DNA from 2 places in the Streptomyces sp. NPDC058279 genome. Region 1 is predicted to be linked to the other one. Evidence: predicted binding sites of a transcription regulator. Region 1 holds the regulator's gene; the other holds the start of a gene.
The links. The regulator HrcA, encoded in region 1, represses chaperone genes, less so after heat shock. The targets are predictions, from matches to a motif close to TTNGCACTCNGNNNNNCNGAGTGCNAA.

Region 1 (14,517 bases):
GCCACCTCGATCGTCCCGGCGGCCATCAGACGGGGGATGGAGTCCGGGTCGAGCATGTCGTGCAGCGCGTCGTAGAGCGGACGCAGGTACGGGTCGATCTTGTCGAACAGGGTGCCCGGCAGGAAGCCGAGGCGCTCGCCGGCCTCGACGGCGGGGCGGGTCAGGATGATCCGGCTGACCTGCTTGGACTGCAGGGCCTGGACCGCCTTGGCCATGGCGAGGTAGGTCTTGCCGGTACCGGCGGGGCCGATGCCGAAGACGATGGTGTTCTTGTCGATCGCGTCCACGTAGCGCTTCTGGTTGAGCGTCTTGGGACGGATGGTGCGACCGCGGCTGGAGAGGATGTTCTGGGTGAGCACCTCGGCCGGGGTCTCGTCTTGGCCGCCGTCGCCGCCGTTGCCCCTGCCGTTCGCCTTGAGCATGGCGATCGAGCGTTCCACTGCGTCCTCCGTCATCGACTGCCCGGTGCGGAGCACCAGCATCATCTCGTCGAACAGGCGCTGGATCAGGGCGACTTCCACCGCGTCGCCGATCGCGCTGACCTGATTGCCCCGAACATGGATGTCGGCCTTCGGGAAGGCGTTCTCGATGACGCGCAGCAGGGCGTCACCAGAGCCCAGCACGGTCACCATCGGGTGCGTGGCCGGAACGGTGAAGTGGGCTCGCGCCTGCCCCGGCGCCGGGTTACGGGCTGTCGGTGTCTGAGTCATGGGCCGGCACTGTGGCCTGCGCATACCTCCCACTGAGGGGTCGCGCCGATCGTCGACCTCCGGACTACCAAGGGTACGACTCCCCGGCGCCATCCCCGAGGGCTTTTCCCGGGGGCCGGCCCCGGGCGCCCGATATGTCTTCCGTCACCGCCCTACACGGACGGCCGGAAGCCGATCGTGGGGACGGCCCGGCGGCGGGGACCCGGCGGCGCGCCCGGGGGGACCAGCGCGTCCAGGAAGGCGTACCGGTCCCGCAGGTCCTCCGGGGCGGCGCGCCACCAGTGGGAGACCTCGGGCCAGCCGGGGGCCGACAGGGAGCCGCCGAACTCCTGCACCGACAGGGCCGCCGTGAGTCCTGCGAAGGCCAGCCGGTCCGCGAGCGGCCATCCCGCCAGGGTGCCCGTGACGAAGCCCGCCACGAACACGTCGCCCGCCCCGGTCGGGTCCAGGGCGTCCACCGTGATCCCGGGGACCTCCGCCGTCTCGCCGGTGCGCCCGTCCACCGCGCAGGAGCCGTCGGCGCCCATGGTCACCACCGCCACCGGCACCCTCTCCGCCAGCGCGCGGGCCGCCGCGCGGGGGCAGTCGGTCCGGGTGTACCGCATGGCCTCGCCCGCGTTCGGCAGGAACGCCTCGCAGTGCTCCAGGTCCGCCAGCGCCCCCAGGTCCCACCGGCCGCTCTCGTCCCAGCCCACGTCGGCGAAGACCCGGGAGCCCTGGCGGGCCGCCCGCGCGATCCACTCCTCGCCGGCGCCCGGGCCGAGCGAGGCCACGGCCGCCCGGGCGCGCGGCGGGCACCGCGGGAATCGGCCGGGGCCCGCCGGGAGGGGCGGCTCGTGCCCGTGGGAGACCATCGTGCGCTCGCCCTCGTACGCCATGGAGACGGTGACGGGGCTGTGCCAGCCGGGGATCTTGCGGGACATCGACAGGTCGATGCCCTCGCCCTGTTCCAGCGCGTCCCAGCAGTACTCGCCGTAGTGGTCGTCCCCGAAGGCCGCGGCCAGGGAGGTGCGCAGGCCGAGGCGGGCCAGCGCGGCGGCCATGTTGGCGACTCCACCGGGGCTGGAGCCCATGCCGCGCGCCCACGACTCCGTACCGCGGACGGGGGCCGAGTCCAGGCCCGTGAAGATGATGTCGAGGAAGACGGTGCCGGTGAGGAAGACGTCGCAGCCGGGTTCATGGGGATCGCGCACCGGCCCGAGCGGGTCCAGTCTCGCCTCGGGGCTGGTGCGGCTTTCCCGAGTGGTCACGATGTCCTCCCGTTTCGTGTGTGCGGCCCAGGGGTGGGCGGTTCGCCGCCGAGCCCGGGCCCGCGGCGGGCACCGTGCCGAGCACGGACGAACCGGAACCCAGTGTGACCCACATCACCATATGAGCGCTCGGATCCGGTCGGATCCGATGCCCCGACCGCCCCGATCGCCCGCCAGGCCCGGTCCGGCACTCCCGGTCCGGCCGCCGGTCTACGTCCGCTTCGGCAGGGGAACCCGTACCAGGTCGGCGGCGATCGTCAGTTCACCCTCGAAGCCGGCCGCCCGCGCCTGCCGCTCGAACTCGGCGGGGTCGGCGTAGCGCTGCGAGAAGTGCGTCAGCACCAGGTGCCGGACCCCCGCGTCCCGGGCCGCCCGGGCCGCCTGTCCGGCGGTGAGGTGGCCGTGGTCGGTGGCCAGCGCCACGTCCTCGTCGAGGAACGTCGACTCGATCACCAGCATGTCGCAGCCCTCGGCGAGCGCGTCCACGCCCTCGCACAGCCGGGTGTCCATCACGAAGGCGAACCGCTGCCCCGGTCGGTGCTCGCTGACCTCGTCCAAGGTCACCCCGCCCAGGACGCCCTCGCGCCGGAGCCGGCCCACGTCCGGCCCCTTGATCCCGTGCCGCGCCAGCAGCTCCGGCACCATCCGGCGCCCGTCCGGCTCGGTGATCCGGTAGCCGAAGGACTCCACGGGGTGCGAGAGGCGCCGGGCCTCCAGCGTGTACGAGGCCCCGCGCGCCAGCGTCCCGTCCTCGGCCACCGGCTCCTCGCGCAGCCGCACCGTCTCCCGGTAGGCGGTGGCGTAACGGAGCCGGTCGAAGAACTTCTGCCCCGAGGCCGGGTAGTGCGCGGTGACGGGGTGCGGGACCTGGTCGAGGTTGATCCGCTGGATCACCCCGGCGAGGCCGAGGCTGTGGTCACCGTGGAAGTGGGTGACGCAGATCCGGTCGATGTCGTGCGCGGCGACCCCCGCGCGCAGCATCTGGCGCTGGGTGCCCTCGCCCGGGTCGAAGAGGATGCCCTCGCCGTCCCAGCGCAGCAGGTAGCCGTTGTGGTTACGGGCCCGGGTGGGGACCTGGCTGGCGGTCCCCAGGACCACGAACTCGCGTACGGACACGGCTTATCCGGGGGGCCATTGGAGGCCGCGACCCCCGAGGACGTGCGCGTGGGCGTGCCAGACGGTCTGGCCGGCGCCGGCTCCGGTGTTGAACACGATCCGGTAGCCGTGGTCGGCGATCTCCTCGTCGGCGGCGATCCGCCCGGCCTCGCGGAGCACGTCGGCGGCGATCGTCGGCTCGGCGGCGGCGAGGGACGCGGCGTCGGGGTAGTGCGCCTTGGGAATGACAAGGACGTGGGTGGGCGCCTGCGGGTTGATGTCGCGGAAGGCGACGGTCGTCTCGGACTCGCTGACGATCGTCGCCGGGATCTTCCCCTCCACGATCTTGCAGAACAGGCAGTCCGCCTGCGGTTCCCCGGCCATTGCTGCGCCTCTCGTGCCGTGCGTCGGATCAGGACGTCGAGTCGATCAGGACGTCGAGTCGACCGGGGCATCGTAACCGGCGCGGTGATCTCCCGGCTCGTGGCCGGCTCGAACCCTCCCCGCCGCCGCGCCGGCCGTCAGGACCAGCGGCCCGTCCGGGCCAGCAGCACGGCCGTCGCGGCCGTACCGGCGGTGGAGGTCCGCAGCACCGAGGGGCCGAGCCGGTACGGGTGGGCGCCGGCCGCCGCGAAGACGGCGAGCTCCTCCGGTGAGACCCCGCCCTCCGGTCCGACCACCAGGACGACGGAGCCGGCGGTGGGCAACTCGGCGGTCGCCAGGGCGCCCGAGGGGGTGTCGCGGTCCTCGTGCAGGACCACGGCCAGATCGGCCTCGGCGAGCAGCGCCGCCACCTGCTTCGTGGACAGGGCCTCGGCGACCTCCGGGAAGCGCACCCGGCGGGACTGCTTGCCCGCCTCCCGCGCGGTGGCCCGCCACTTGGCGAGGGATTTGGCGCCCCGCTCGCCGCGCCACTGGGTGATGCACCGGGACGCCTGCCAGGGCACGATCGCGTCGACCCCGGTCTCGGTCATGGTCTCGACCGCGAGTTCTCCCCGGTCGCCCTTGGGGAGCGCCTGTACGACGGTGATCCGGACGGCCGGTTCCGGTTCCTCCTGGGTGGATTCCAGATCCATGACGACGAGGCGGTCCTTGCCCTCGGCGGCCTTGACGACGCCCTCCGCCCAGTGGCCGCGCCCGTCGGTGAGGACCACGTCCTCGCCGGGGTTCAGCCTTTTCACGGACACCGCGTGGCGTCCCTCCGGGCCGTCCAGCACGAACTCGGGCCCCGCGGGGACCTCCTCGACCACGAACACCGGGGCCGTCATGACGCTCTCCTCATCTGCGTGACCTTCAACGCACTCTGTGCCTCGACGAGTTCCGCCGCCAGCACCTCCACCAGTTCCCCGGCCGGCAGCGCCCGCGCCAGCCGGTGCCCCTGTCCCGCCCACAGCGCCATGCCCTGCGGGTCCCCGGCGGCGGCCGCCGCCTTGCGCAGCCCCGCGGTCAGGTGGTGGACCTGCGGGTAGGCGGCCGGGGCGTACGGGCCGTGCTCGCGCATGAAGCGGTTGACCAGGCCCCGGGCGGGCCTGCCGGAGAAGGCCCGGGTGAGTTCCGTGTGCGGGAACAGCGGGTTCGTGAGCGCCCGCTTGTGCTGGGGGTCGGCGCCCGACTCGGGGCAGGGCAGGAAGGCCGTGCCGAGCTGGGCGGCCGATGCGCCGGCGGCGAGCAGCGCCGCGATCTGCGCCCCGCGCATCACCCCGCCCGCCGCGATGATCGGGAGGGCCACCGCCTCCCGTACCGCCGTGACGAGCACGAGCAGGCCGACGCCGGCCGTGCCGTCGGTCTCGGGGTCGTCCCGGTGGGTGCCCTGGTGGCCGCCCGCCTCGACGCCCTGGACGCAGACCGCGTCGGCGCCCGCGGCCTGGGCGGTACGGGCCTCCTCGACGGCGGTCACGGTGACGACGGTGTACGTGCCGACCTCGCGCAGCCTGGTCAGGACGCCGGCCGGGGGGCAACCGAAGGTGAAGGACACCACCGGGACGGGGTCTTCCAGGAGGGTGGCGAGTTTGGCGTCGTAGCCGTCGTCGCAGGTGCCGACGATGTCGTCCGGCGCGAGGGACACCTCGTACCAGGTCGCCTCCCCGGCGAGTTGGCCCCGGTACGTCTCGACGGCCGCCGGGTCGACGTAGCCGGTCTGCGGCATGAACAGGTTGACGCCGAAGGGCCGCCGGGTGAGCGCGCGGAGCTGTTTGATCTCCTGGTACATCCCGTCGGCGGTCTTGTAGCCGCCGGCCAGGAAACCGAGTCCGCCCGCCTCGCACACGGCGGCGGCGAGCGGCGGGCAGGAGGCGCCGCCCGCCATGGGGGCCTGCACGATCGGGTACGGGGAGAGACCGTTCGGCGCGGTGGACATGCCCTGCATCGTGCCACGTCCCGCGCACCGGGCCGAATCACGGCATTCGCCTGGCATAGTCCGCTTCCCGGCACGGGTCCGACGCCGCCGCGTGCCCCGTGCGGGCCCGCGGCGGGCTCACCACGGGCCCATGTCCACGAACGCCGCGAGCCCGGTCCGGGGCAGTCCCCGGGCCGGGCTCACAGGCGGTGCGGCGGGCCGGTCAGCGGCCGTTGAACGCGTCCTTCAGGCGGCTGAACAGACCCTGCTGGCCCGGCGCGAACTGGCCCATCGGCCGCTCCTCGCCGCGCAGCTTCGCCAGCTGGCGCAGCAGGTCCTCCTGCTGGGCGTCCAGCTTGCCGGGGGTGGTGACCTCGACGTGGACGATCAGGTCGCCCCGGCCGCCGCCGCGCAGGTGCGTGACGCCGCGGCCGTGCAGCGGGATCGCCTGGCCGGATCCGGTGCCGGGCCGGATGTCGATCTCCTCCAGGCCGTCCAACGTCTCCAGCGGGCACTTGGTGCCCAGGGCCGCCGCCGTCATGGGGATGGTGACCGTGCAGTGCAGGTCGTCCCCGCGCCGCTGGAAGGTCGGGTGCGCCAGCTCGTGGATCTCCACGTACAGGTCGCCGGCGGGGCCGCCGCCGGGACCGACCTCGCCCTCGCCCGCCAGTTGGATCCGGGTGCCGTTCTCGACCCCGGCCGGGATCTTGACGGTGAGGCTGCGGCGGGAGCGGACCCGGCCGTCGCCCGCGCACTCGGGGCACGGGGTCGGGACGACGGTGCCGAAGCCCTGGCACTGCGGGCAGGGTCGCGAGGTCATGACCTGGCCCAGGAACGACCGGGTGACCTGCGACACCTCGCCGCGACCGCGACACATGTCACAGGTCTGCGCGGAGGTGCCGGGGGCGGCGCCCTCACCGGAGCAGGTGGTGCAGACGACGGCCGTGTCGACCTGGATGTCCTTGGTCGTCCCGAAGGCCGCCTCGTCCAGCTCCAGGTCGAGGCGGATCATGGCGTCCTGGCCGCGGCGGGTGCGCGAGCGCGGTCCGCGCTGCGACGCCTGGCCGAAGAAGGCGTCCATGATGTCGGAGAAGTTGCCGAAGCCGCCCGCCCCGAACCCGCCCGCGCCGCCGCCACCGCCCGAGGAGGACAGCGGGTCGCCGCCGAGGTCGTAGACCTGCTTCTTCTGCGGGTCCGAGAGGACCTCGTAGGCCGCGTTGATCTCCTTGAAGCGCTCCTGCGTCTTCGGGTCCGGATTCACGTCCGGGTGGAGTTCGCGCGCGAGGCGACGGAATGCCTTCTTGATCTCGTCCTGCGATGCGTCGCGGCGCACGCCGAGAACGGCGTAGTAGTCCGTGGCCACTTACGACTCCGCCAGGATCTGTCCGACGTAACGTGCCACTGCGCGTACCGCTCCCATCGTTCCGGGGTAGTCCATGCGGGTCGGTCCGACCACGCCGAGTTTGGCGACTGCTTCGCCGCCCGAACCGTAACCGACCGAGACGACCGACGTGGAGTTCAGCCCCTCGTAGGCGTTCTCATGCCCGATCTTCACGGCCATCCCCGACTCACTGGCCTCGCCCAGCAGCTTGAGGAGCACGACCTGCTCCTCCAGCGCTTCCAGCACCGGCCTGATCGTCAGGGGGAAATCATGTCCGAATCGCGTGAGGTTGGCGGTACCGCCGATCATCAGCCGTTCCTCCGCCTCCTCCACCAGCGTTTCCCGCAGGGTCGCGAGGACGGCCTTGACCGTCGCCCGGTCCTCGGCCTCGAAGGACTCCGGAAGGTCCTGCACGAGCGGCGGCACGTCGGTGAAGCGACGGCCGACGACCCGGCTGTTGAGGCGCGCCCGCAGGTCGGCGAGCGAAGTCTCCGCGAAGGGGGTCTGGCAGTCGACGAGCCGCTGTTCGACCCGTCCGGTGTCCGTGATCAGTACGAGCATCAGCCGCGCGGGCGCCAGGGACAGCAGCTCCACGTGCCGGACGGTGGAACGGGTCAGGCTCGGGTACTGGACGACGGCGACCTGCCGGGTGAGCTGCGCGAGCAACCGCACCGTGCGCCCCACGACGTCGTCGAGGTCGACGGCGCCGTCGAGGAAGTTCTGGATGGCCCGGCGCTCGGGCGTCGACAGCGGCTTGACCCCCGCCAGCTTGTCCACGAAGAGCCGGTAGCCCTTGTCGGTGGGGATGCGCCCGGCGCTGGTGTGGGGCTGGGCGATGTACCCCTCCTCCTCCAGCAGGGCCATGTCGTTGCGGACCGTCGCCGGGGAGACGCCGAGCCGGTGGCGTTCGGTGAGCGCCTTGGATCCGACCGGCTCCTCCGTCCCCACGTAGTCCTGGACGATGGCGCGCAACACTTCGAGCCTGCGTTCGCTGAGCACTCGTGCACACCTCCAGTGCGGTGGGTCGTCGCTGCGGTCGTTTCCGGCCGGCCCGGGGCGGGCCGTGTTGGCACTCTGTGCATCCGAGTGCCAGAGATCCCCCGGTCAGTGTACGGCCGGGTAGTACGCCGGAGGCAAGGGCGGCCCGCCAGGGTAGCGTCCCCGCATGGACGTGCGTTGGGAAGAGGCGGGCTGGGAACGGCTGACCGGGCGGGCCGGAAGACGCCGACTGCCGGTGTGGGACTGCACGGTGGGGCTGGTGGTGGGGGACGAGTCGGTCCTTCTGATCGACCCCGGCTCCTGTGTCCGCGAGGGCGCGGACATCCGGGCGGAGGCGGAGCGACTGACCGGTCGCCACGTGACCCATATCGCATTCACGCACGGACATTTCGATCATGTACTGGGGGGCTCCGCCTTCTCGGGGGCCGAGTTCTACGGTGCGGTCGGGCTGGACGCGCACCTCGCGCTGGACCGGGACGCCCTGCGGGAGGACGCGGTCCGGCAGGGACTGGCGGCGGCGGAGGCCGCCGAGGCGGCGGACCTGATGCCGCTGCCGCGGCACCTGGTGTCGGGCGAGTGGACGCTGGAGCTGGGCGGGGTGCAGGTGCTGCTGGCGAACGTCGGGCCGGGCCACACCCGGCACGATCTGGCGGTCTTCGTGCCGGGCGGGCAGGAGGTCGTCTTCTGCGGGGACCTGGTGGAGGAGTCGGGCGCACCGCAGGCGGGCCCGGACGCGGTCCCGGCGCGATGGCCGGCCGCGCTGGACCGGCTGCTCGCGCTCGGCGGCGACGACGCGCTGTACGTGCCGGGTCACGGAGCGGTGGTCGACGCGGCCTTCGTCCGTGCGCAACGCGCCACACTCGCGGGGCGGTTCGGCGTGTCGGGCGCGTGAGCGCGGGCTCTCTCGTACCGTCGGCCGGATGCGTGAGTACTCCCCCGATCTGACCCCGCAGTGGAAGCGCGCCAAGGCCGTGCCGGAGGTTCCGGCCGACCCCGGGCTGGTGGTGGAGGTGGCGGGCATCGACTTCTGCGGCGCGGTGGTGGCCTGCGAGGCGGGCACGGTGACCCTGGAGGACCGCTTCGGCAAGCGCCGTGCCTTCCCGCTGGAGCCCCGCGGGTTCCTGCTGGACGGCGCGGTGGTCACCCTGACCCGCCCGGCTCGCGCGGCGGCGGCGCCCGCCCGTACCGCGTCGGGCTCGGTGGCCGTCCCCGGGGCGCGGGCGCGGGTGGCGCGGGCGGGCCGGATCTACGTCGAGGGCCGCCACGACGCGGAGCTGGTGGAGCGGGTCTGGGGCGACGACCTGCGGATCGAGGGCGTGGTCGTGGAGTACCTGGAGGGCATCGACGACCTCCCCGCGATCGTGGCGGACTTCGCCCCCGCGCCGGACGCCCGGCTGGGCGTGCTGGTCGACCACCTGGTGCCGGGCTCGAAGGAGTCCCGCATCGCGGCCTCGGTGACGTCCCCGCACGTCCTGGTGGTGGGCCACCCGTACGTGGACGTCTGGCAGGCGGTGAAACCGTCTGCCCTGGGCATCCAGGCCTGGCCGGTGATCCCCCCGGGCCAGGACTGGAAGACGGGCATCTGCCAGGCCCTGGGCTGGCCCCCGAACACCGGCGCGGCCTGGCAGCACATCCTGTCCCGCGTGACGTCCTACAAGGACCTCGACCCCACCCTCCTCGGCGCGGTGGAACACCTCATCGACCACGTCACGGCCCCCGCCTGATCAGCGGGGCCAAATCCAGCCTCGCCGGCGATTGAGGCGCGGGGTCCGGGGCGGAGCCCCGAAAGCCCGGCGCAGCCGAGGCCGCGCAGCGTCGCGGCGCCGCAGCCGAACGCCCCGCCCCGCCCCGCCCGACCTCAGTCGACCAGGTCCCGGACCACCGCGTCGGCCAGCAACCGCCCCCGCAACGTCAACACGGCCTGCCCCGCCTCGTACGGCTCGGGCGCCAGCAGCCCCTCCGCCACCGCCCGCCGCGACGCCGCGAGACCGGCTCCCGCGAGCAGCGACAACGGCACGCCGTCCACCAGCCTCAGCTCCAGCAGGATCCGCTCCACCCGCCGGTCCTCCTCCGACAGGAGCTCCCGCCCCGCCCCCGGTGACCGCCCCTCCGCCAGCGCGGCGGCGTACGCCCCCGGATGCTTCACGTTCCACCACCGCACCCCGCCCACGTGCGAGTGCGCCCCCGGCCCAGCGCCCCACCAGTCGGCGCCGCGCCAGTACAGCTCGTTGTGCAGGCACCGCCCGGCCTCGGACGTGGCCCAGTTCGACACCTCGTACCAGTGGTACCCGGCCTCCGCCATGACCGCGTCGGCGATCAGGTACCGGTCGGCGTGCACGTCGTCGTCCGTCATCGGGACCTCGCCGCGCCGGATCCGCCGCGCGAGCTGCGTGCCCTCCTCCACGATCAGCGCGTAGGCGCTGATGTGGTCCGGGCCGGCCCCCAGCGCGGCCGTCAGCGACGCCCGCCAGTCCTCGTCGGACTCCCCCGGCGTGCCGTAGATCAGGTCCAGGTTCACGTGCTCGAAGCCCGCCGCCCGCGCCTCCGCCACGCACGCCTCCGGGCGCCCGGGGGTGTGCGTACGGTCCAGCACCTTCAGGACGTGCTGCTTGGCGCTCTGCATGCCGAAGGAGATCCGGTTGAACCCGCCCGCGCGCAGCTCGGCCAGGTATTCCGGGTTCACCGACTCCGGGTTGGCCTCCGTGGTGATCTCGGCGTCCGGGGCCAGGCCGAACTCGTCCCGGATCGCCGCGAGCATCCGTACGAGGTCGGCGGCCGGCAGCAGCGTCGGCGTACCGCCGCCCACGAACACCGTGCGCACGGCCCTCGGGTCGTCCCCGAGCACCTTGCGGGCGAGGCGGACCTCGTCGATCAGGGTGTCGGCGTAGTTCTCCCGGGAGGCGAGCACGCCTCCGGTGCCCCGCAGCTCGGTCGCCGTGTAGGTGTTGAAGTCGCAGTAGCCGCAGCGCGTGGCGCAGTACGGGACGTGCAGGTAGAACCCGAGCGGTCGGTCCTCGGCACCCGCCAGGGCGTGCGCCGGCAGGGAGCCGTCTTCGGGCATGGGTTCACCGTCGGGCAGTGCGGAAGGCATGGGCCCATTGTCCCGCACTGCCCCATGGTCGTTTACGCTTCGTTGGCCCCGGCGTACATCTCGTCGATGAGGTGCTTGAACTCGCGCTCGACGACGGGCCGCTTCAGCTTGAGGCTGGGAGTGAGGTCGCCGTGCTCGACGTCCAGGTCGCGCGGCAGCAGCCGGAACTGCTTGATCGTCTGCCAGCGCTGGAGGCCCTCGTTGAGGGTCTGTACGTACGTCTCGATCAGCCGGTTCGTCTCGGGCGCCGCCGCGACCTCGGCGTACGTCTTGCCCTCCAGGCCGTGCTCGGCCGCCCAGGTCAGGATCGCCGGGCCGTCGAGTGCGATCAGCGCCGAGCAGAAGTTCCGGTCCGCGCCGTGGACGACGATGCTGGAGACGTACGGGCAGATCGCCTTGAACTGGCCCTCGACCTCCGCCGGGGCCACGTACTTGCCGCCCGAGGTCTTGATCAGGTCCTTCTTGCGGTCGGTGATGCGCAGGTAGCCGTCGGGCGAGAGCTCGCCGATGTCGCCCGTGTGCAGCCAGCCGTCCGCCTCCAGCACCTCGGCGGTCTTGTCGGGCAGCCGGTGGTAGCCCTCCATGATGCCGGGGCTGCGCAGCAGGATCTCGCCGTCGTCGGCGATGCGGACCTCGGTGCCGGGGAGCGGCTTGCCGACGGTGCCGGTGCGGTACGCCTCGCCGGGGTTGACGAAGGAGGCGGCGCTGGACTCGGTGAGTCCGTAGCCCTCCAGGATGTGGATGCCGGCGCCCGCGAAGAAGTAGCCGATCTCGGGTGCGAGGGCGGCGGAGCCGGAGACGGCGGCGCGCAGCTTGCCGCCGAACGCCTCGCGGAGCTTGGAGTAGACGAGCGCGTCGGCGATCTTGTGCTTGGCGGCGAGTCCGGCGGGGACCTTCGTGCTTCCGGTGCGCCGGTAGTTGTCCTGCCGGGTCCTCGCGTACTCGCGCGCCACCTCGGCGGCCCACTTGAAGATCTTGTACTTGGCCCCGCCCGCGGCCCGGGCCTTGCCGGCGGCGCCGTTGTAGACCTTCTCGAAGATGCGCGGGACGGCCGCCATGTAGGTCGGCTGCACCACCGGCAGGTTTTCGATGATCTTGTCGATGCGGCCGTCGACCGCGGTGACGTGCCCGACCTCGATCTGGCCGGAGGTGAGCACCTTGCCGAAGACGTGGGCCAGCGGCAGCCACAGGTACTGGACGTCGTCCGCGTGGATCATGCCGGTGGCCACGGTCGCCTTGGCCATGTAGGACCAGTTGTCGTGGGGCAGCCGCACGCCCTTGGGGCGACCGGTGGTGCCGGAGGTGTAGATCAGCGTGGCGAGCTGGTCCGGGGTGATCGAGGCGATCCGCTCCTTGACCGCCTCGGGGTGCTTGGCCAGGTACTCCGCGCCGCGCGCCTCCAGGGCGTCGAGGGAGAGGACCCAGCCCTCCGGGTCCCCGTCCGCGGCCAGGGCGTCCTCGGCGTCCAGGACGACGACGTGGGCGAGGCGGGGCAGGTCGGCGCGGTGGGCGCGGGCCTTCGCCAGTTGCTTGGCGTCCTCGGCGATCAGCACCCGGCTCTCGGAGTCGGCCAGGATGAACGCCGACTCCTCCGCGTTGGTGCTGGGGTAGATGGTGGTGGTCGCGGCGCCGGCGCACATCACGCCGAGGTCGGCCAGGATCCACTCGACCCGGGTGTTCGAGGCGAGCGCGACCCGGTCCTCCGGGCCCAGGCCGAGGTCGGCCAGGCCGGCGGCGATGGCGAACACCCGCTCGGCGGCCTGGCCCCAGCTCAGCGACTTCCACGCGTCGGGCCCGCCGTTGGCGGAGGGGACCGGGTACCGGTACGCCTCCCCGTCCGGCGTGGCGGCGACACGCTCCAGGAAGAGGGCCGCCACGGTGGGCGGGCGGTTCTCGATCAAGGTCTGTGTGTCGCTCACGACATCCTCCGGACCGGTCCACGCGGCAGCGTGGGCGTGGGGCGCTTGGGGCTGGCGGGGTGGGGACCTGCGCACGTGCTGTTGGCGAGTTTGTGACTGGCGAGTAACCATCGAGCAGTGATCAGACTAAAGGCCGCCCGGCCCGCGCGTAAGGGGCGGCGGGCGGCCGGTTCATAACGAAACGGGCCCGCATGCGTCCGCATGTGGGCCCGTTTGTCATGACCGGTGTCGCCGGCCGGCTACTTCTTCTTGCCGGCGGACTCGTCGCTGGAGAGGACGGCGATGAAGGCTTCCTGCGGGACCTCCACGGAGCCGACCATCTTCATCCGCTTCTTGCCTTCCTTCTGCTTCTCCAGCAGCTTCCGCTTACGGGAGATGTCACCGCCGTAGCACTTCGCGAGGACGTCCTTGCGGATGGCGCGGATGGTCTCGCGGGCGATGACGCGGGAGCCGACGGCCGCCTGGATCGGCACCTCGAACGCCTGGCGCGGGATGAGCTCGCGCAGCTTGGCGACGAGCCGCACCCCGTAGGCGTAGGCGGCGTCCTTGTGGCAGACGGCGGAGAAGGCGTCGACCTTGTCGCCGTGCAGCAGGATGTCGACCTTGACCAGGCTGGAGGACTGCTCGCCGGTGGGCTCGTAGTCGAGGGAGGCGTAACCGCGCGTCTTGGACTTCAGCTGGTCGAAGAAGTCGAACACGATCTCCGCGAGGGGGAGCGTGTAGCGGATCTCGACCCGGTCCTCGGAGAGGTAGTCCATGCCGAGCAGGGTGCCGCGGCGGGTCTGGCACAGCTCCATGATCGCGCCGATGAACTCGCTGGGCGCGAGGATCGTGGCCCGCACGACCGGCTCGAACACGTCCGAGATCTTGCCCTCGGGGAACTCGCTCGGGTTGGTGACGGTGACTTCCTTGCCGTCCTCCAGCACCACGCGGTAGACCACGTTGGGGGCGGTCGCGATCAGGTCGAGGCCGAATTCGCGCTCCAGCCGCTCGCGGACCACGTCCAGGTGCAGCAGGCCGAGGAAGCCGACGCGGAAGCCGAAGCCGAGCGCCGCCGAGGTCTCCGGCTCGTAGACGAGCGCGGCGTCGTTGAGCTGGAGCTTGTCCAGGGCCTCGCGCAGGTCCGGGTAGTCCGAGCCGTCCAGCGGGTACAGGCCCGAGAAGACCATCGGCCTCGGGTCCTTGTAGCCGCCGAGGGCCTCGGTCGCGCCGTTGTGCAGGCTGGTGATCGTGTCACCGACCTTGGACTGACGGACGTCCTTCACGCCGGTGATGATGTAACCCACCTCACCGACGCCGATGCCGTCGGCCGGGGTCATCTCCGGGGAGGAGACACCGATCTCCAGCAGCTCGTGCGTGGCGCCGGTGGACATCATCCGGATGCGCTCACGCTTGTTGAGCTGGCCGTCGACGACACGGACGTAGGTCACGACACCGCGGTACGAGTCGTAGACCGAGTCGAAGATCATCGCGCGGGCGGGGGCGTCCTTGACGCCGACCGGGGCCGGGACGGTGGCGACGACCTTGTCGAGCAGCGCGTCGACGCCCATGCCGGTCTTCGCGGAGACGCGCAGCACGTCCTCGGGCCGGCAGCCGACCAGGTTCGCGAGCTCCTCGGCGAACTTCTCCGGCTGCGCGGCCGGCAGGTCGATCTTGTTCAGGACGGGGACGATCGCGAGGTCGTTCTCCATCGCCAGGTACAGGTTGGCGAGGGTCTGCGCCTCGATGCCCTGGGCG
Region 2 (16,678 bases), on a different contig from region 1:
TACACCGAGACGGCCGAGGTGGAGGGCGAGCGGGCGGAGATCCGGTTGGCCATGGCCTTCGCCAAGGCCGTGTACGACCGGCGCAAGGTGCTCGGGCTGTCGCAGGCGCAGTTGGCCGAGCGGGCCGGTCTGACGCAGGCGAAGATCTCCCGGGTGGAGGGCGCCGACGCGGTGCCCACGTTGCCCTTGCTGCTGCGCCTCGCGCGGGCCCTGGACGCCTCGCTGAACATCGCCCTCGGCGAGGACCAGGAAGAGGTCAGGTTCGTCGCGCGGCCGGCCGCTTGAGCGGCGCGCCGCGCAAACGCCCGAGGGCGGCACCCCCGGTGGGGGTGCCGCCCTCGAACGTGAAGCGTGATGAACAGCCGATCAGCCGGGGCCGATCAGAAGTCCATGTCACCGCCCGGCATGCCGCCCGGCGCACCGGCGCCGGCCTTCTCGGGCTTGTCGGCGATGACGGCCTCGGTGGTCAGGAACAGCGCGGCGATCGACGCGGCGTTCTGCAGCGCGGAGCGCGTGACCTTCGCCGGGTCGATGATGCCCTCGGCGATCATGTCGACGTACTCGCCGGTCGCGGCGTTCAGGCCGTGGCCGATCGGGAGGTTGCGCACCTTCTCGACGACGACGCCACCCTCCAGGCCACCGTTGACGGCGATCTGCTTGAGCGGGGCCTCCAGGGCGAGCTTCACGGCGTTGGCGCCGGTCGCCTCGTCACCGGTGAGCTCCAGCTTCTCGAAGACCGAGGATGCCTGGAGCAGGGCCACGCCACCACCGGCGACGATGCCCTCTTCGACGGCCGCCTTCGCGTTGCGAACGGCGTCCTCGATGCGGTGCTTGCGCTCCTTGAGCTCGACCTCGGTCGCGGCACCGGCCTTGATGACGGCCACGCCGCCGGCCAGCTTCGCGAGGCGCTCCTGGAGCTTCTCGCGGTCGTAGTCCGAGTCGGAGTTCTCGATCTCGGCGCGGATCTGGTTGACGCGGCCCTGGACCTGGTCGCTGTCACCGGAGCCGTCGACGATGGTCGTCTCGTCCTTGGTGATGACGACCTTGCGGGCGCGGCCGAGCAGGTCGAGACCGGCGTTCTCGAGCTTGAGGCCGACCTCCTCGGAGATGACGGTGCCGCCCGTGAGGATGGCGATGTCACCGAGCATGGCCTTGCGGCGGTCGCCGAAGCCCGGGGCCTTGACGGCGACGGACTTGAAGGTGCCGCGGATCTTGTTGACGACCAGGGTCGACAGGGCCTCGCCCTCGACGTCCTCGGCGATGATCAGCAGCGGCTTGCCGGACTGCATGACCTTCTCCAGGAGCGGCAGCAGGTCCTTGACCGAGCCGATCTTGGAGTTGACGATCAGGATGTACGGGTCGTCGAGCGACGCCTCCATACGCTCCATGTCGGTGGCGAAGTACGCCGAGATGTAGCCCTTGTCGAAGCGCATACCCTCGGTGAGCTCAAGCTCCAGACCGAAGGTCTGGGACTCCTCGACGGTGATGACGCCTTCCTTGCCGACCTTGTCCATGGCCTCGGCGATGAGCTCGCCGATCTGGGTGTCGGCGGCGGAGATGGAGGCCGTCGAAGCGATCTGCTCCTTGGTCTCGACATCCTTGGCCTGCGCGAGCAGGGCGGCGGAGACGGCCTCGACGGCCTTCTCGATACCACGCTTGAGGGCCATCGGGTTGGCGCCGGCGGCCACGTTGCGCAGGCCCTCGCGGACCAGCGCCTGGGCCAGCACGGTGGCGGTGGTCGTACCGTCGCCCGCGACGTCGTCCGTCTTCTTGGCGACTTCCTTGACCAGCTCGGCGCCGATCTTCTCGTACGGGTCCTCGAGCTCGATCTCCTTGGCGATGGAGACACCATCGTTGGTGATCGTGGGGGCGCCCCACTTCTTCTCAAGGACGACGTTGCGACCCTTGGGGCCAAGGGTGACCTTGACGGCGTCGGCGAGCTGGTTCATGCCACGCTCGAGACCGCGCCGGGCCTCCTCGTTGAACGAAATGATCTTGGCCATCTGAAGTGGTCCTCCAGGACTGGGGTGGATTGCTCCTGGACCGCGCCCGCGCCCGCGACGGACGGCCTGCGAGCCCGACGGTTCCTTCCCGCCGGACCCTCGGGCCTCACCGACCCGGTCCTCGTTTCAGTAGCACTCTCGACTGGAGAGTGCTAACGCCAATGATTAGCACTCGACCCCGTCGAGTGCAAGCGGCTTCGGGCAACGCCGGGCGAAGTCCCCGGTCGGGGACGCACGAGGGGCCCACATCCCGTGTCCGGGATGTGGGCCCCTCGTGCGTGTGTGGTCCTGAGACCTGTTGCGTCGGTGGTCGATCGCGCCGGGTCAGCCGAGTGCGAGCTTGACCATGTCCGCCTGAGGACCCTTCTGGCCCTGCGAGATCTCGAACTCGACCCGCTGACCCTCTTCAAGGGTGCGGTACCCGTCCATCTGGATGGCGCTGTAGTGGACGAACACATCCGCACCACCGTCGACCGCGATGAAGCCGTAGCCCTTCTCCGCGTTGAACCACTTGACGGTGCCCTGAGCCATGCCTAACTCCCCTATTACTGGCCCTTGCGCAGGACCGCACTTCGCGGACCCGGGTCAGAACTTGCGCCGGAACGCCTCGACCGCGGCTGAATGTATCCGCACCGGTGCTGTCTGCAACAGGTCATTCCGACGAGAATTCCGGACAAGAAGGAATGGGGAAATCAAGCGAAATTTAGGCATATTCCCGGGCAACTCGGGCCCGACATCCGGCACCAAAGGCCCATACCAGGCTCGCATGTTGACTCAATGTCAACCATCCGGTGGCCCGCTCATATGCGGCGGGCAAGAACAGCGGAGGGGACTTCCCCAACCCTACCGCGCCCAATCAACCAGAATTGCCCCCTCCGCTTTTAGCGGAGGGGGCAATTCTGTGACGTCTGGTATCGCCGGTCCGGTGGTCAGCAGCCGCCCGCCACGGCGGGGATGATCGAGACTCCCGCGCCGTCCGGCGTCGCCGTCTGCAGGCCGCCCTCGAAGCGCACGTCGTCGTCGTTGACGTAGACGTTCACGAAGCGGCGCAGCTTGCCCTGGTCGTCCAGGACGCGGGCGGAGATGCCCGGGTGGTTCTTCTCCAGGGACTCGATGACCTCGGAGAGGGTCGTGCCCTCGGCGGGGACCTCGGCCTGGCCGCCGGTGTAGGTGCGCAGGATGGTGGGGATGCGGACGTTGACGCTCATGGCGCTACTGCCTTTCCGGGAACAGGGGGGTGGGTCGGGCCTCAGGCCAGGCCGGCGGCGCGGAACGCGTCCAGGCTGGGGCGGATGGTGGCGGTCTGGCCGCTGTCCGAGGCCACCGCCTCCAGGGTCTTGAGGCCGTCACCGGTGTTGAGGACGACCGTGGTCAGCGAGGGGTCGAGCTGCCCGTTCTCGATGAGCTTCTTCGTCACGCCGACGGTCACACCGCCGGCGGTCTCGGCGAAGATGCCCTCGGCCCGCGCGAGGATCTTGATGGCCTCGACGACCTGCTCGTCGTTGACGTCCTCGACGTAACCGCCGGTGCGGCGCGCGATGTCCAGGACGTACGGGCCGTCCGCCGGGTTGCCGATCGCCAGCGACTTGGCGATCGTGTTCGGCTTCTGCGGGCGCACCACGTCGTGACCGGCCTTGAAGGCGGTCGACACGGGCGAGCAGCCCTCGGCCTGCGCGCCGAAGATCTTGTACGGCTTGTCCTCGACCAGGCCGAGCTTGATCAGCTCCTGGAGCCCCTTGTCGATCTTCGTCAGCTGCGAGCCGGACGCGATGGGGATCACGATCTGGTCCGGCAGCCGCCAGCCGAGCTGCTCGCAGATCTCGTACGCGAGCGTCTTGGAACCCTCGCCGTAGTACGGACGCAGGTTGACGTTGACGAAGCCCCAGCCCTCGCCCAGCGGGTCGCCGATGAGCTCGGAGCAGAAGCGGTTGACGTCGTCGTAGTTGCCCTCGATGCCGACGAGGTCGCCACCGTAGACACCGGCCATCACGACCTTGCCCTGCTCCAGGTCGTGCGGGATGAACACGCAGGACCGGAAGCCGGCGCGGGCGGCCGCGGCGCCGACGGCGCCGGCCAGGTTGCCCGTGGAGGAGCAGGAGAGGGTGGTGTAGCCGAAGGCGCGGGCGGCCTCGACGGCGATGGCCACGACACGGTCCTTGAAGGAGTGCGTCGGGTTGCCGGAGTCGTCCTTGACGTAGAGCTTGCCGGTGACGCCGAGCTCCTTGGCCAGGTTGGCCGCGTCCACGAGCTTCGTGAAGCCCGGGTTCAGGTTCGGCTTGGCGGCCACGTCCGCGGGGACGGGCAGCAGCGGGGCGTACCGCCAGATGTTGTCGGGACCGGCCTCGATCGCGGCGCGCAGGGCCTCGGGGTCACCGGCGGGCAGGTCGTAGGCGACTTCCAGCGGTCCGAAACACTCGACGCAGGCGAAGATCGGGCCGAGCTCGAAGCGGGTACCGCACTCACGACACGAAAGGCCGGTGGCGGGTCCGAGATCGACAGAGGTGCCGGTGGATTCGGCAGAGGTGGCGACAGTCTGTGCAGCCATGATGGCGAGGCCCTTTCTCCTCATCTTCCCCATGGCGCACTTCGCCATGAGACGGAATTGGCACCTTCCCTAGCCGGGGACCTCGCTGACGTCGCCGTGATGAGCGATCGCGAGAACCGACTGGAGGGTTGCCGGGGCTTCAACGGGCCGTGTCCCTCTGCCCCTCTGGATGAGCGGTATGGCACCGGGCCGCGCGCTCTATGGCGCGTCCGGGCGTTTGTGCACGAGGACCCCGGCATGCCGTGGTCCTTCGCGTTGTTCAAGACTGTAACCGAAGGCCCGGGTGGTTGAGACAGCTGTCCGAACGGCGAGATGGATCACATTTCGCCCGAAAACCGCCTGCCGATCCACCCGCCCGATCACCGTCCCGTCACCGATCCCCTGGAGTCCCCAAGTGCTGGAAGAGGTGGAGCGCTGGCTGGCCGACCGCTCCTGGTCCGCCGCCGACCGACCGCTCGACCAGCTGCTCGACCGCAAGCGCGCGTCGGGAGCGACGGTCAGCGTGGTGCTGCCCGCGCTCGACGAGGAGGCCACGGTCGGCGCGATCGTCGAGGTGATCCGCCGCGATCTGATCGAGGGGCTGCCGGTCCCCTTGGTGGACGAGCTGGTCGTGGTCGATTCCGGGTCGGGCGACCGTACGGCCGAGGTCGCCGCGAAGGCCGGCGCGCGGGTGGTGCACCGCGACGAGATCCTGCCGCGGCTCCCGGCGGTGCCCGGCAAGGGCGAGGTGCTGTGGCGCTCGCTGCTCGCGACCACCGGCGACATCGTCTGCTTCGTGGACGCCGACCTGCGGGACTTCTCCTCCGTCTTCGTGTCCGGCATCCTCGGGCCGCTGCTGACCGAGCCGGACGTGCACTTCGTCAAGGCGATGTACGACCGGCCGCTCGGCGACGCGCCCGGACAGGGCGGCCGCGTCACCGAGCTGGTGGCCCGGCCCCTGCTGAACCTGCACTGGCCACAGCTGGCCGGCTTCGTCCAGCCGCTGGGCGGCGAGTACGCCGTACGGCGCTCCCTGCTGGAACGTCTCCCCTTCCCGGTCGGCTACGGCGTGGAGCTGGGGCTGCTGGTCGACGCGCTGCACACGGTCGGACTGGACGCGCTGGCGCAGGTCGACGTCGGCGTACGGCTGCACCGCCACCAGGACGGGCAGGCGCTCGGCCGGATGGCCGCGGCGATCTACCGCACGGCGCAGCTGCGGCTCTCGCGCGGGCACCTGGTCCGCCCCGCGCTGACCCAGTTCGAGCGGGGCCCGGAGGGCTTCGTGCCGCGCACGCACGCCGTGGACACCGAGGAACGGCCGCCGATGCTGGAGGTCGAGGAGTACGCGGTCCGTCGCGTGGCCTGACGCGGCGTCGCGGGGCGCGGCGGGACGCGGCGCGGCGGGACGCGGCGCGGCTCGGCGTGTGACGCGCAGTGGCGTGGCGACGGGTTTGAGGCGCCTGCGCCGGGGTTAGGTTCGCGGCATGGCTTCCCAGGTACTCGTCGCCGCGAACCGCGGCCCCCTCTCGTACGCCCACGCCCCCGACGGCACCCTCGGCGCCCGGCGCGGCGGGGGCGGTCTGGTCTCCGGACTCTCCGCGGCGCTCGCGGAGCAGCCGGACGCGGTGTGGATCTGCGCGGCGCTGTCGGAGGGCGACCGGGAAGCGGTGCGGCGCGGGGTCTCGGAACCCGGCGTCCGGATGCTGGACATCGATCCCGCCGTGTACGACGCCGCGTACAACGGCATCGCGAACTCGGTGCTGTGGTTCACCCACCACCACCTGTACGACATCCCGCGCGAGCCGGTCTTCGACGCGGAGTTCCGGCGGCGCTGGGACGCGTACGTCCTCTACAACCGGGCCTTCGCGGACGCGCTGGCGGCGGAGGCCGACGAGGGCGCGGCCGTGCTGGTGCAGGACTACCAATTGGCGCTGGTGCCGGGCATGCTGCGCGTGCTGCGGCCCGACCTGAGGATCGCGCACTTCACGCACACCCCGTGGGCCTCGCCGGACGTGCTGCGGATGCTGCCGCGGTACGTGGTGGAGGAGCTGACCTGGGGGATGCTCGGGGCGGACCTGCTGGGCTTCCACACCGGGGAATGGGCGCGGGCGTTCCTGTCGGCGATGCCGTTCGACGGGGCGGAGGGCAGCGCGGAGGAGGTCCGGGAGGGGACCGTGGAGCACCGGCGGGAGTCGGTGTGGGCACGACGCACGACCGAGGTGCGCGCGTTCCCGCTGGGCGTGGACGGCGACGACCTGCGGGCGCTGGCGCACCGGCCGGAGGTCGACGACAAGCTGGCGGGGCTGCGGGCGGAGGTCGGGGACCTCAAGACGATCGTCCGGGTGGACCGGACGGAGCTGTCCAAGAACATCCTGCGCGGCCTGCTGGCGTACCGGGAGCTGCTGACGACGTACCCGCAGTGGCGCGAGCGGGTGGTGCACATGGCCTCGGCGTACCCCTCGCGGCAGGACCTGGCGGTGTACCGGGAGTACACGGCGGCGGTGCGGGACCTGGCGGCGGAGATCAACGCGGAGCTGGGGACGGCGGACTGGCAGCCGGTGCTGGTGTCGGTGGAGGACGACTTCGCGCGGTCGCTGGCGGCGTACCGGATGGCGGACGTGGCGCTGGTGAACCCGGTGCGGGACGGCATGAACCTGGTGGCGAAGGAGATCCCGGTGGTGTCGGAGGCGGGGTGCGCGCTGGTGCTGTCGACGGGGGCGGGGGCGTACGAGGAGCTCCGCTCGGACGCGCTGACGGTGAACCCGTACGACGTCTCGGAGACGGCGGCGGCGTTGCACGCGGCGCTGTCGATGCCGGAGGCGGAGCGGGCGGAACGCACGAAGCGCCTGGCCGCGGCGGCCACGTCGCTGCCGCCGACGGCCTGGTTCACGGCCCAGCTCTCGGCCCTCCGCGAGGCCTGACGCCGCCCTTCCCCGGGCGGGGCCGCGCTCCTGACCATGCCCTTGCCCGGGCGGGGCCCTTGACCGTGCCCGGACCCGGGCCGGGCCTGATCGTCTGCGGCGCCGCCGCGCAAGCGCCCCCGGGCTCCGCCCGGGTCTGGCGGGGCTCCGCCCCGCACCCCGCGCCTCAAACGCCGGCGAGGCTGAAAATGCAACCCCGACGCTCGCTTCCCAGGCGGAGCCGGGCCTCTCGGCCCCGGCCGGCGTTGCTTTCAGCCCCGCCGGCGTTTGAGGCGCGGGTCTGGGCAGGGCCCAGGGAACGGTGGAAGGGCGGGTAGGGGACGGCTCCGCGCAGCGGCACCCCGGGACCCCGCCCGGCGGGACGGCTCCGCGCAGCGGCACCTCGGCACCCCGCCCGGGCAGCCCCGCAGGGCCCCGCTCAGCCCCGCAGGGCCACCGCCAAGGCCGCCAGGAACGCCGCGACCTCCGCCGGCCCCGGCAGGACCAGGTCCGCCCGGGAGGCCAGCTCCGGGACCTCCGAGGAGCTGCACACCAGCAGCCCCGGCACCCCCTCCGCCCGCCGCTTCTCGACGGCGGCGTACGCCGCGAGGTCCCCCAGGTCGTCCCCCGCGTACAGCACCGCCTCCGCGCCGACCTCCTCCAGGTACTCCGTCAGGGCGACGCCCTTGTCCATCCCCGGCGGCCGCAGCTCCAGCACGGCCCGCCCCGGCTCCACCATCAGCCCGTGCCGCGCCGCCAGCTCCGCCAGCGGCTCCCGCAGGGCTTCGAAGGCCGCCTCCGGGTCCTCGGCGCGCCGGGTGTGGACGGCCAGCGCCCGGCCCTTCTCCTCGATCCAGGTCCCGCGCCAGGCCCCGATCGACTCCAGGAACCCCGGCAGCTCGGCCCGTACGGCCGCCACCCCCGGGTGCTCGGCGGGCGCGTGGACGAGCCCGCTGACGGCGTCCCACCGCTCGGCCCCGTAGTGCCCGAGGACGACGAGGTGTTCCAGGCCGGGAACCTCCGCGAAGCCCCCCTTGCGGACGGCGACCCCGGCCGGCCGGCCGGTGACGACGGCCACGGCCAGCACCTGCGGCGCGAGCGCGGCCAGCGCCGGTACGGCGTCCGGGTGGGCGCGCGCCTGGTCGGGGTCGGGAACGATGTCGGCGAGGGTGCCGTCGAAGTCGAGGGCTACGACGGATCGGCGCGGCGCGCGGAGGAGGGCTTCGAGTCCCTCCCGTCCGGCGGCGGTGGCGGGCACGGGCATCGGCGTTTCGTGCGCATGGCTCCCCATGGGGAAGACCCTAACGGTCCAGTCGTACGACTGCTATCGCCGGGCCCGCTGTGCCGCGCGGATGCGCCGGAGCCGGTTGACCGTGCCCGGCGCGTGCTCCAGTGCCCGCGGGTCGTCCATCAGGGCGTTGAGCAGCTGGTAGTAGCGGACCGGGGTCATCCCCAGCCCTTCGCGGATGGCCCGTTCCTTGGCTCCGGGCCCCGACCAGGTGCGTCCCTCGTACGCGAGCACGGCGGCCTCGGTGGCCGTCAAGCGCCCGTCGTCCGTCATACCGCCAGATTAACGCCGCCCACCGACACGCCCGCGGGCGGACCGGCGGCGAACCGGGGGCCCGGCCCGCTCAGCGGTTGCCGTCCGCCTTGCGCGCCGCGTCGGCGATGTCCCCGAGCACCTTCTCCGGCTGACCGCCCGGTTGGACCACCTTGCCGATGTTCTGCTTGACGTCCTCGCTCACCCCGGCCCACGACTTCTTGCCGACGGGGTACAGCCGCGCGGTCGGCAGCGCCGTCAGGAAGGTCTTGAGCTGCGGCGCGGAGCCGCCGCCGCCGGCCGCCGCCGCCTCCATGGCCCGGTAGCCGCTGGTGGTCACGGGCAGCAGGTCGTACTTGTTGGTGAAGGCCGTCACGTTCTTCGCCTCGTAGAGGTAGTCGAGGAACTTGCCCGTCTGCGCCTTGTGGCCGTTCTTGAAGGCCATGACCCAGTCGGCGACGCCCATCGTCGGGTGGTCGGTGCCGTCGGCCGTCGGCATGGGCACCATGCCGAACTTGATCCCCTTCTCGCCGGCCTGCTTGAGCAGCGTCGGGTGGCCGTTGAGCATGCCGACCTCGCCGCGCGCGAAGGCGTCGAAGGCGGCCTGGCGGTCGAGCTTGCCGGGCTCCACGGGGCCGGTGAGGCCTTGGCCGACCATCCTGTCGCGCAGGAACTCGAAGGTCTTGACGTTCTCGGGCGAGTCGATCTCGTAGCTGTCCTCGTTGTCGGTGTAGCCGCCACCGCCCGACAGCATCCACATCATCGACTCGGCCTGGGCCTCTTCGCGGCCGAGCGGCAGCGCGAAGGGGGTCGGGACGCCGGCGGCCTTGAGCTTCTTGGCGGCCGCCTCCAGGTCCGCCCAACTCTTGGGCTGCCAGCCGGCCTTGCCGTCCTTGGGTATGACGCCGGCGTCGCTGAGCAGCTTCTCGTTGTAGAAGAGCAGCCGGGTGCTGGCCACGAAGGGCATGCCGTACTGGGTGTGCTTGACCTTGCCGGCGTCGGCGAGCGGGCCGAGGAAGTCGGCCTCGGTCTGCACGGAGAGCAGTTCCTCGGCGGAGTAGAGCTTCCCGGCTTCCGCGTAGTCGGCGTAGGCGCCGATCTGCGCGATGTCGGGGGCCTTGTGGGCCTTGACCATCTCGGCGACCTTGGCGTCGACCTCGGTCCAGGAGTAGACGCTGACCTCGACGTTGATCCCGGGGTGGGTCTTCTCGAAGGAGTCCCCGAGCTGTTTCCAGTAGGCGGCGGAGGAGTTCTGCGGATTGTCGCCGTAGTCGGCCGCCACGACCCGGAGGGTCACCTCGTTGTTCCCGGTGAGGCCGAGGGCTCCGCAGCCCGTCAGCGTCACGGCGGTCAGGCAGAGCGCGGCCCCGGTCGCGGCCAGGCTCAGGTAACGGCCCTTCACAGTTCTGATCCACCCCTTGTCGTACCTACTATTCATCGTAAGGTCTACACCACTTTCCGGCTGCTTCACATCCGGAACGCGCCGCTCGCCCGGACCGTGTCCGGACCGTTGCCGGAGCGCGCCCCCGGATTTGTATGGCGGCTCAACATTCCCCCCAATGGACTAGACCTTTGCCTCCCCAGCACGCGAGACTGTCCTCTGTGAAACCCGTGAAACACGTCATCGCCCTCGATGTGGGCGGCACCGGGATGAAGGCCGCCCTCATCGCCGAGGACGGCACCCTGCTGCACGAGGCGCGCCGCGCCACCGGCCGCGAGCGGGGCCCCGGGGCCGTCGTCGAGACGATCCTCGACTTCGCCGCCGACCTCCTCGCCCACGGCCGCGCACACCTCGGCCGGGCCGCCTCGGCCGCCGGTGTCGCGGTGCCGGGCATCGTCGACGCCGAACGCGGGACCGCCGTCTACGCGGCGAACCTGGGCTGGCGCGACGTACCGATGCGGGACCTGCTCGGCGCCCGCCTCGGCGGCATCCCGGTGGCCCTCGGGCACGACGTGCGCACGGGCGGCCTCGCCGAAGGCCGCATCGGCGCGGGACGCGGTGCCGACCGGTTCCTGTTCGTTCCGCTCGGCACCGGCATCGCCGGCGCCATCGGCCTGGCCGGCCGCATCGAGGCCGGCGCCCACGGCTACGCGGGCGAGATCGGCCACATCGTGGTCCGCCCCGGCGGACCGGCCTGCGGCTGCGGCCAACACGGCTGCCTGGAGACCCTCGCCTCCGCCTCCGCCGTCAGCCGCGCCTGGGCCGCCGCCTCCGGCGACCCCGACGCGGACGCCGCGCACTGCGCCAAGGCCGTCGAGTCCGGCGACACCCGCGCCCGGGAGGTGTGGCTCACCGCCATCGGCGCCCTCGCCGACGGGCTGGTCACCGCGATCACCCTGCTGGACCCGCGCACGGTGATCATCGGTGGCGGCCTCGCGGAGGCGGGGGAAACCTTGTTCACACCACTTCGGACGGCCGTGGAGGAACGCGTGACGTTCCAGCGACTGCCCGAGATCGTTCCGGCCGCCCTCGGGGACACCGCCGGATGCCTGGGCGCAGGGCTGCTCGCCTGGGACCTACTCGCCACGGAGGTACCTGCCTGATGGCCGCAAGCACACAGAGCACTGTTCTGTCCGGTGCCAAGGTGGTGCTGCCCACCGGGACCGTGGCGGGCGGCCGGGTCATCGTCGACGGCGAGCGGATCGCCGGCAGCGCCTCCCCCGACACCCCGGTCACCGACCTGGCCGGGCACTGGATCGTCCCCGGCTTCGTGGACATGCACAACCACGGCGGCGGCGGCGCCTCGTTCACCTCCGGCACCGCCGAGGAGGTCCTCAAGGGCGTACGCACCCACCGCGAGCACGGCACCACCACCCTCGTCGCCTCCACCGTCACCGGCGAACTCGACGAACTCGCCCGCCGCGCCGGGCTGCTGGCCGAACTGACCCAGCAGGGCGAGATCGCGGGCATCCACTTCGAGGGACCCTTCATCAACGCCTGCCGCAAGGGCGCCCACAAGGCGGAACTGCTGCGCGACCCCGACCCGGCCGAGGTCCGCAAACTGGTCGACGCCGCGCACGGCGCCGCCCGGATGGTCACCCTCGCCACCGAGCTCCCCGGCGGCCTGGACTCCGTACGCCTGCTGGCCGAGCACGGGGTCATCGCCGCGATCGGCCACACCGACGCCACCTACGACCAGACCCGCCGCGCCATCGACGCGGGCGCCACCGTCGCCACCCACCTCTACAACGCGATGCCCCGCCTCGAACACCGCGCCCCCGGCCCGATCGCCGCGCTCCTGGAGGACGAACGGGTCACCGTCGAGCTGATCAACGACGGCACGCACCTGCACCCGGCGATGCTGGAACTGGCCTTCCACCACGCGGGCGCCCACCGCGTCGCGCTGATCACCGACGCGATGGACGCGGCCGGCTTCGGCGACGGCACCTACCACCTCGGGCCGCTGGAGGTCGAGGTCAAGGACGGCGTCGCCCGCCTCGTGGAAGGCGGCTCCATCGCCGGCTCCACGCTGACCCTGGACACCGCCTTCAAGCGCGCGGTGACCGTCGACAAGCTGCCCGTCGAGTCGGTGGTCCAGGCGATCTCCGCCAATCCGGCCAAACTGATCGGCCTGTACGACCGGGTCGGCTCGCTGGAGCCCGGCAAGTACGCCGACCTCGTGGTCCTGGACGCCGAGTTCGCGCTGCGGGGCGTCATGCGGCGCGGCGAATGGATCGTCAACCCCGGTGGCGGCCCCGGCCGCTGAGCGGCCGATCGGCCGGCGGGCAACGGGCCGTCGCCCGCCGGACTGGGCGGACGGCCCGCGGTTTGGCATGATCCCGGCACACACCAAGACCGGGGCTGACCATGATCCTCACCGTGACCCTCAACACCGCGCTCGACGTCACCTACCGGGTGCCGCGACTGCTCCCGCACACCTCGCACCGGGTCACCGGCGCGACCGAACGCCCCGGCGGCAAGGGCGTCAACGTCGCCCGGGTACTCGCCGCCCTCGGCCACAAGGTCACGGCGACCGGCTTCGCGGGCGGCGCGGTGGGCGCGGTCGTACGGGAACTGTTGGCCGCCGACGCCGGCGTGACGGACGCCCTGCTGCCCTGCGCCGGCGCGACCCGGCGCACGCTCGCGGTGGTCGACGAAGCCTCCGGCGACACCACGCAGTTCAACGAACCGGGCCCGCAGATCACTCCCGCGGAATGGGCGCGCTTCCAGTCCCGCTACGAGGAACTCCTGGACGGGGCCCGCGCGGTCGCCCTCTGCGGCAGCCTGCCGCCGGGCGTACCGGTGGGCGCGTACGCCGTGCTCGTCCGCACCGCCCGCGCGGCCGGGGTCCCCGTACTCCTCGACACCAGCGGCGAGGCGCTGCGCCGCGGTGTCGCCGCCCGCCCCGAGATGATCAAACCGAACGCGGCCGAGCTGGCCGAACTGACCGGCTCCCGCGACCCGCTGCCCGCCACCCGCGACGCCCGCCGGCGCGGCGCCCACGCGGTGGTCACCTCCCTCGGCCCGGCGGGGCTGCTCGCCGCCACCGCCGACGGCACCTGGCAGGCCGCGCCGCCCCGCCCGCTGGCCGGCAACCCCACCGGCGCCGGCGACTCCGCCGTCGCGGGCCTGCTCTCGGCACTCACCGAGGGCCTGGACTGGCCCGCCCGCCTGACCCGCGCCGTCGCCCTCTCGGCGGCCACCGTCCATGCCCCGGCGGCGGGAGAGTTCGACCCCCGCACCTACGAACAGGTACGGGGGTCGGTGACGGTCACGCACGCTCAGGCGTGAGGAGCCGCTACGGCGGCTTCTGGAGCCAGAGCTGGTCGATGATGATCTCGCACTGGTTGCCCGTCTCGCACGACATCTTGATGGTGTTCGGACCCTTCTTCAGGTCCACCAGCGAGTACGTGTACGTCCACTTGTCCCACTCGCCCGGCTTGGCCTTGGCGAAGTTCTTCATGTTTATCGGCCGGCTCTGCTTCTCGCCGTTGACGGTGAGCGTGGTGTTCGCGTCATTGCCGGGAACGGAGTAACTGATGTAGGCCGCGTACGTGTCCGCCTTGGCCACGTCCAGGGTCCAGGTCAGCGCCGCGCCGGGCTGGTTGAAGTTGCCGACGTACTGGCCGCCCGTGCTCTTCGCACCGGGCACCGTGCTCGTCAGCGCCGCGCCGCCCGTCAGGGTCATGCCCGCACCCGAGGCGTCCGCCTTGGGCAGCGGGCCCTCCGACGGCTGCGGGGAACCGCTCGCCTTCGGACTCCCGGAGTTCTGCGGGGCGGCCGACTGCTGGTTCTGGCCGTTCGCCTGGTTCTTGTCCTTGTCCTTGCCCTTGTCGCCGAAGGCCAGGGCCGCGCCGATGCCGATCGCCACGGCGGCGACCACCGCGACCGCCGCGATGAGCAGCCCGCGCCGACTCGACCCGCCGCCACCGCCGCGCCCGCCGTGACCACCGTGGCCGTCGTCGCCGGGGAGCGGCTGGGACTGCGTCTGCTGCTGCGGAACGCCGTAGCCACCGGCCTGGAGCGCCTCGGGAGCCTGGTACTGGGCCTGGTAGCCCTGCGGGCCCGGCTGCGCCGGCCCCTGCTGGTACGGGACGGCACCGCGCTGGCCGCGCCGGTCGCCGACCGTGCGCACCTGGTTGTACGAGGTACGGGGGACACCGGGCTGCGCTCCGCCCTGCCCCCCGGCCGCGGGCCCGGGGTATCCGTACCCGCCGGGGGAACCGGGCGGGGTGGCACCGGCGGCCTGGCCGTCCGCGTAGAGGTAGCCGAACGGATCTTCGTCCTCGGGCTGGTTCGCCCCGCCGTGCGGACCGCTGTTCGCGGGCGTCGTCATCGCAGGTCACTCCTTTCGACCCACGGGAGCCTACCCCGAACACGTGCGCCCACGGGCGGCCGATCGGCTCAGCCGGCCCGGCGGTGGGCCTTGGAGCGAGACCTCTTCTCGATGTACATCCGCTGGTCGGCGGAGCGCAGCACCTCGTCCGCGGACATGCCGCAGCTGGCCCAACCGATGCCGAAACTCGCCCCGACGCGGACCGCGCGGCCGTCCACCCGGATCGGCGGGATGATCGCGTTCCGCAGCCGGACGGCCAGGTCGGCGGCGTCGGCCGCGCCCAGCCCGTCGGCGAGGACGACGAACTCGTCACCGCCGAGCCGGGCGACCGTGTCACCGTCGCGCACGCCCGTCGTCAGCCGCCGGGCGACCTCGATCAGCACCGCGTCGCCCGTGTGGTGACCGAACCGGTCGTTGATCGACTTGAAGCCGTCGAGGTCGCAGAAGAGCACCGCGAGCCCCTTCGTCCCGTCGTCGATGTCGGTGGCGGGTGCGACGGTGTGCACATGGTGGTCGTACGGGCCCACCTCCCCCGGTCCCGTCCCCGGTCCCGCGCCCGCGACCGGCCCCACTTGCTGCCCCACGCCCCCTTCGAAGGGGGCGCCGCCGTACCCGTCGGGGGGAAAGCCGTGCTCGGCGGCACCACCTCCCGCCTCCGGACGCCCCTCGAAGGCCGCGTCCAGCGCCTCCACGGCCGTCGCCCGCACCGACTGTGGCCGGCGGCACAGCCGCGCCCCGAGCCGCGAGCGCAGCTCGGCGCTGTTGGGCAGGCCGGTCAGCGCGTCGTGGCTGGCCCGGTGCGCGAGCTGGAGCTCGTGCCGCTTGCGCTCCTCGATGTCCTCGACGTGGGTGAGCAGGAACCGCGGCCCGTCGGCGGCGTCCGCGACCACGGAGTTGCGCAGCGAGACCCACACGTACGTCCCGTCGCGCCGGCCCAGCCGCAGCTCGGCCCGGCCGCCCTCGGCCGAGGTGCGCAGCAGCGTGCCGATGTCCTCGGGGTGGACCAGGTCGGAGAAGGAGTACCGGCGCAGTACGGAGGCCGGCCGGCCCAGCAGCCGGCACAGCGCGTCGTTGGTCCGCAGCAGCCGGCCGTGCTGGTCACCGCCCATCTCGGCGATGGCCATACCGCTGGGCGCGTACTCGAAAGCCTGACGGAACGACTCCTCGCTGGCGCGCAACGCCTGTTGCTCCCGCTCCAGCCGGACCAGGGCCCGTTGCATGTTGGCGCGCAGCCGCGCGTTACTGATCGCAATCGCCGCCTGGAAGGCGTACATCTGGAGCGCCTCGCGCCCCCACGCGCCCGGCCGGCGGCCGTTGCGCGGTCTGTCCACCGAAATGACACCCAGAAGTTCCCCGCCGGACGCATACATGGGGGCGTAGAGCCGGTCTTCGGGATGCCACTCGTCCGCGAAGCGGGGATCGGGACCCTCGGTGTGCCACTGGGGCACGTCGTCCTCCAGCAGGACCCAGCCCTCGGTGTGCGGGATGAAGCGGAGGCCGTCCCAGTTCTCACCCATCGTCAGCCGCCGTTCCCAGGACAGGCGGGAGCCGACGCGGCCGGTGATCAGGGCCTCGGCGGCCGGGTCACCTGCGAAGGCGGCCACGACCAGATCCCCGTCAGGGCGTACGAGGTTGACGCAGGCGAGTTCGTAACCGAGGCCCGCGACGATGCCGTCCACGACGGTCTGCAGAGTGTCCGCCAGGCTACGGGCCGTATTGAGGTCGGCCACCACCCGGTGCAGCTGCCGCAGGGTCGCAAGACGGACGTACGGCTCCGACTCGGTCTCCATTGTTCGCTCTCCCCGAGACCTCGACAGCAACTCCAGGTGTGTCATCGGCGGTTCGTTGCGGTGTCCCGTCCACTGAATCACAGTGAGCTGTGCGGCAGGTACACAGGGTCAACAAATCTTGCCGTCTGTGACTCAAGTCACATG

Region 2: groL (chaperonin GroEL) is a predicted target of HrcA. The motif match lies at 2,169-2,195, and genes of this name have one in related genera.

The regions. Positions count from the first base shown of each region.
Region 1 covers NZ_JBHVYA010000002.1:491,435-505,951, forward strand. The annotation lists gene ACFVXJ_RS07040 (PhoH family protein) at 1-710, opposite strand, end outside; gene ACFVXJ_RS07045 (PfkB family carbohydrate kinase) at 863-1,960, opposite strand; gene ACFVXJ_RS07050 (ribonuclease Z) at 2,171-3,076, opposite strand; gene ACFVXJ_RS07055 (histidine triad nucleotide-binding protein) at 3,080-3,439, opposite strand; gene ACFVXJ_RS07060 (16S rRNA (uracil(1498)-N(3))-methyltransferase) at 3,577-4,323, opposite strand; gene ACFVXJ_RS07065 (nitronate monooxygenase) at 4,320-5,411, opposite strand; gene dnaJ (molecular chaperone DnaJ) at 5,614-6,753, opposite strand; gene hrcA (heat-inducible transcriptional repressor HrcA) at 6,754-7,770, opposite strand; gene ACFVXJ_RS07080 (MBL fold metallo-hydrolase) at 7,937-8,662, shown strand; gene ACFVXJ_RS07085 (DUF3097 domain-containing protein) at 8,691-9,494, shown strand; gene hemW (radical SAM family heme chaperone HemW) at 9,629-10,861, opposite strand; gene ACFVXJ_RS07095 (AMP-dependent synthetase/ligase) at 10,894-12,780, opposite strand; gene lepA (translation elongation factor 4) at 13,020-14,517, opposite strand, start outside.
Region 2 covers NZ_JBHVYA010000010.1:113,132-129,809, reverse strand. The annotation lists gene ACFVXJ_RS20555 (helix-turn-helix domain-containing protein) at 1-285, shown strand, start outside; gene groL (chaperonin GroEL) at 381-2,003, opposite strand; gene ACFVXJ_RS20545 (cold-shock protein) at 2,328-2,534, opposite strand; gene ACFVXJ_RS20540 (MoaD/ThiS family protein) at 2,933-3,211, opposite strand; gene thrC (threonine synthase) at 3,253-4,548, opposite strand; SAM riboswitch class I at 4,566-4,724, opposite strand; gene ACFVXJ_RS20530 (glucosyl-3-phosphoglycerate synthase) at 4,943-5,893, shown strand; gene ACFVXJ_RS20525 (trehalose-6-phosphate synthase) at 6,012-7,448, shown strand; gene otsB (trehalose-phosphatase) at 7,867-8,718, opposite strand; gene ACFVXJ_RS20515 (DUF3263 domain-containing protein) at 8,752-8,988, opposite strand; gene ACFVXJ_RS20510 (extracellular solute-binding protein) at 9,059-10,405, opposite strand; gene ACFVXJ_RS20505 (ROK family protein) at 10,579-11,511, shown strand; gene nagA (N-acetylglucosamine-6-phosphate deacetylase) at 11,511-12,674, shown strand; gene ACFVXJ_RS20495 (1-phosphofructokinase family hexose kinase) at 12,776-13,699, shown strand; gene ACFVXJ_RS20490 (CBM35 domain-containing protein) at 13,707-14,744, opposite strand; gene cdgB (diguanylate cyclase CdgB) at 14,813-16,534, opposite strand.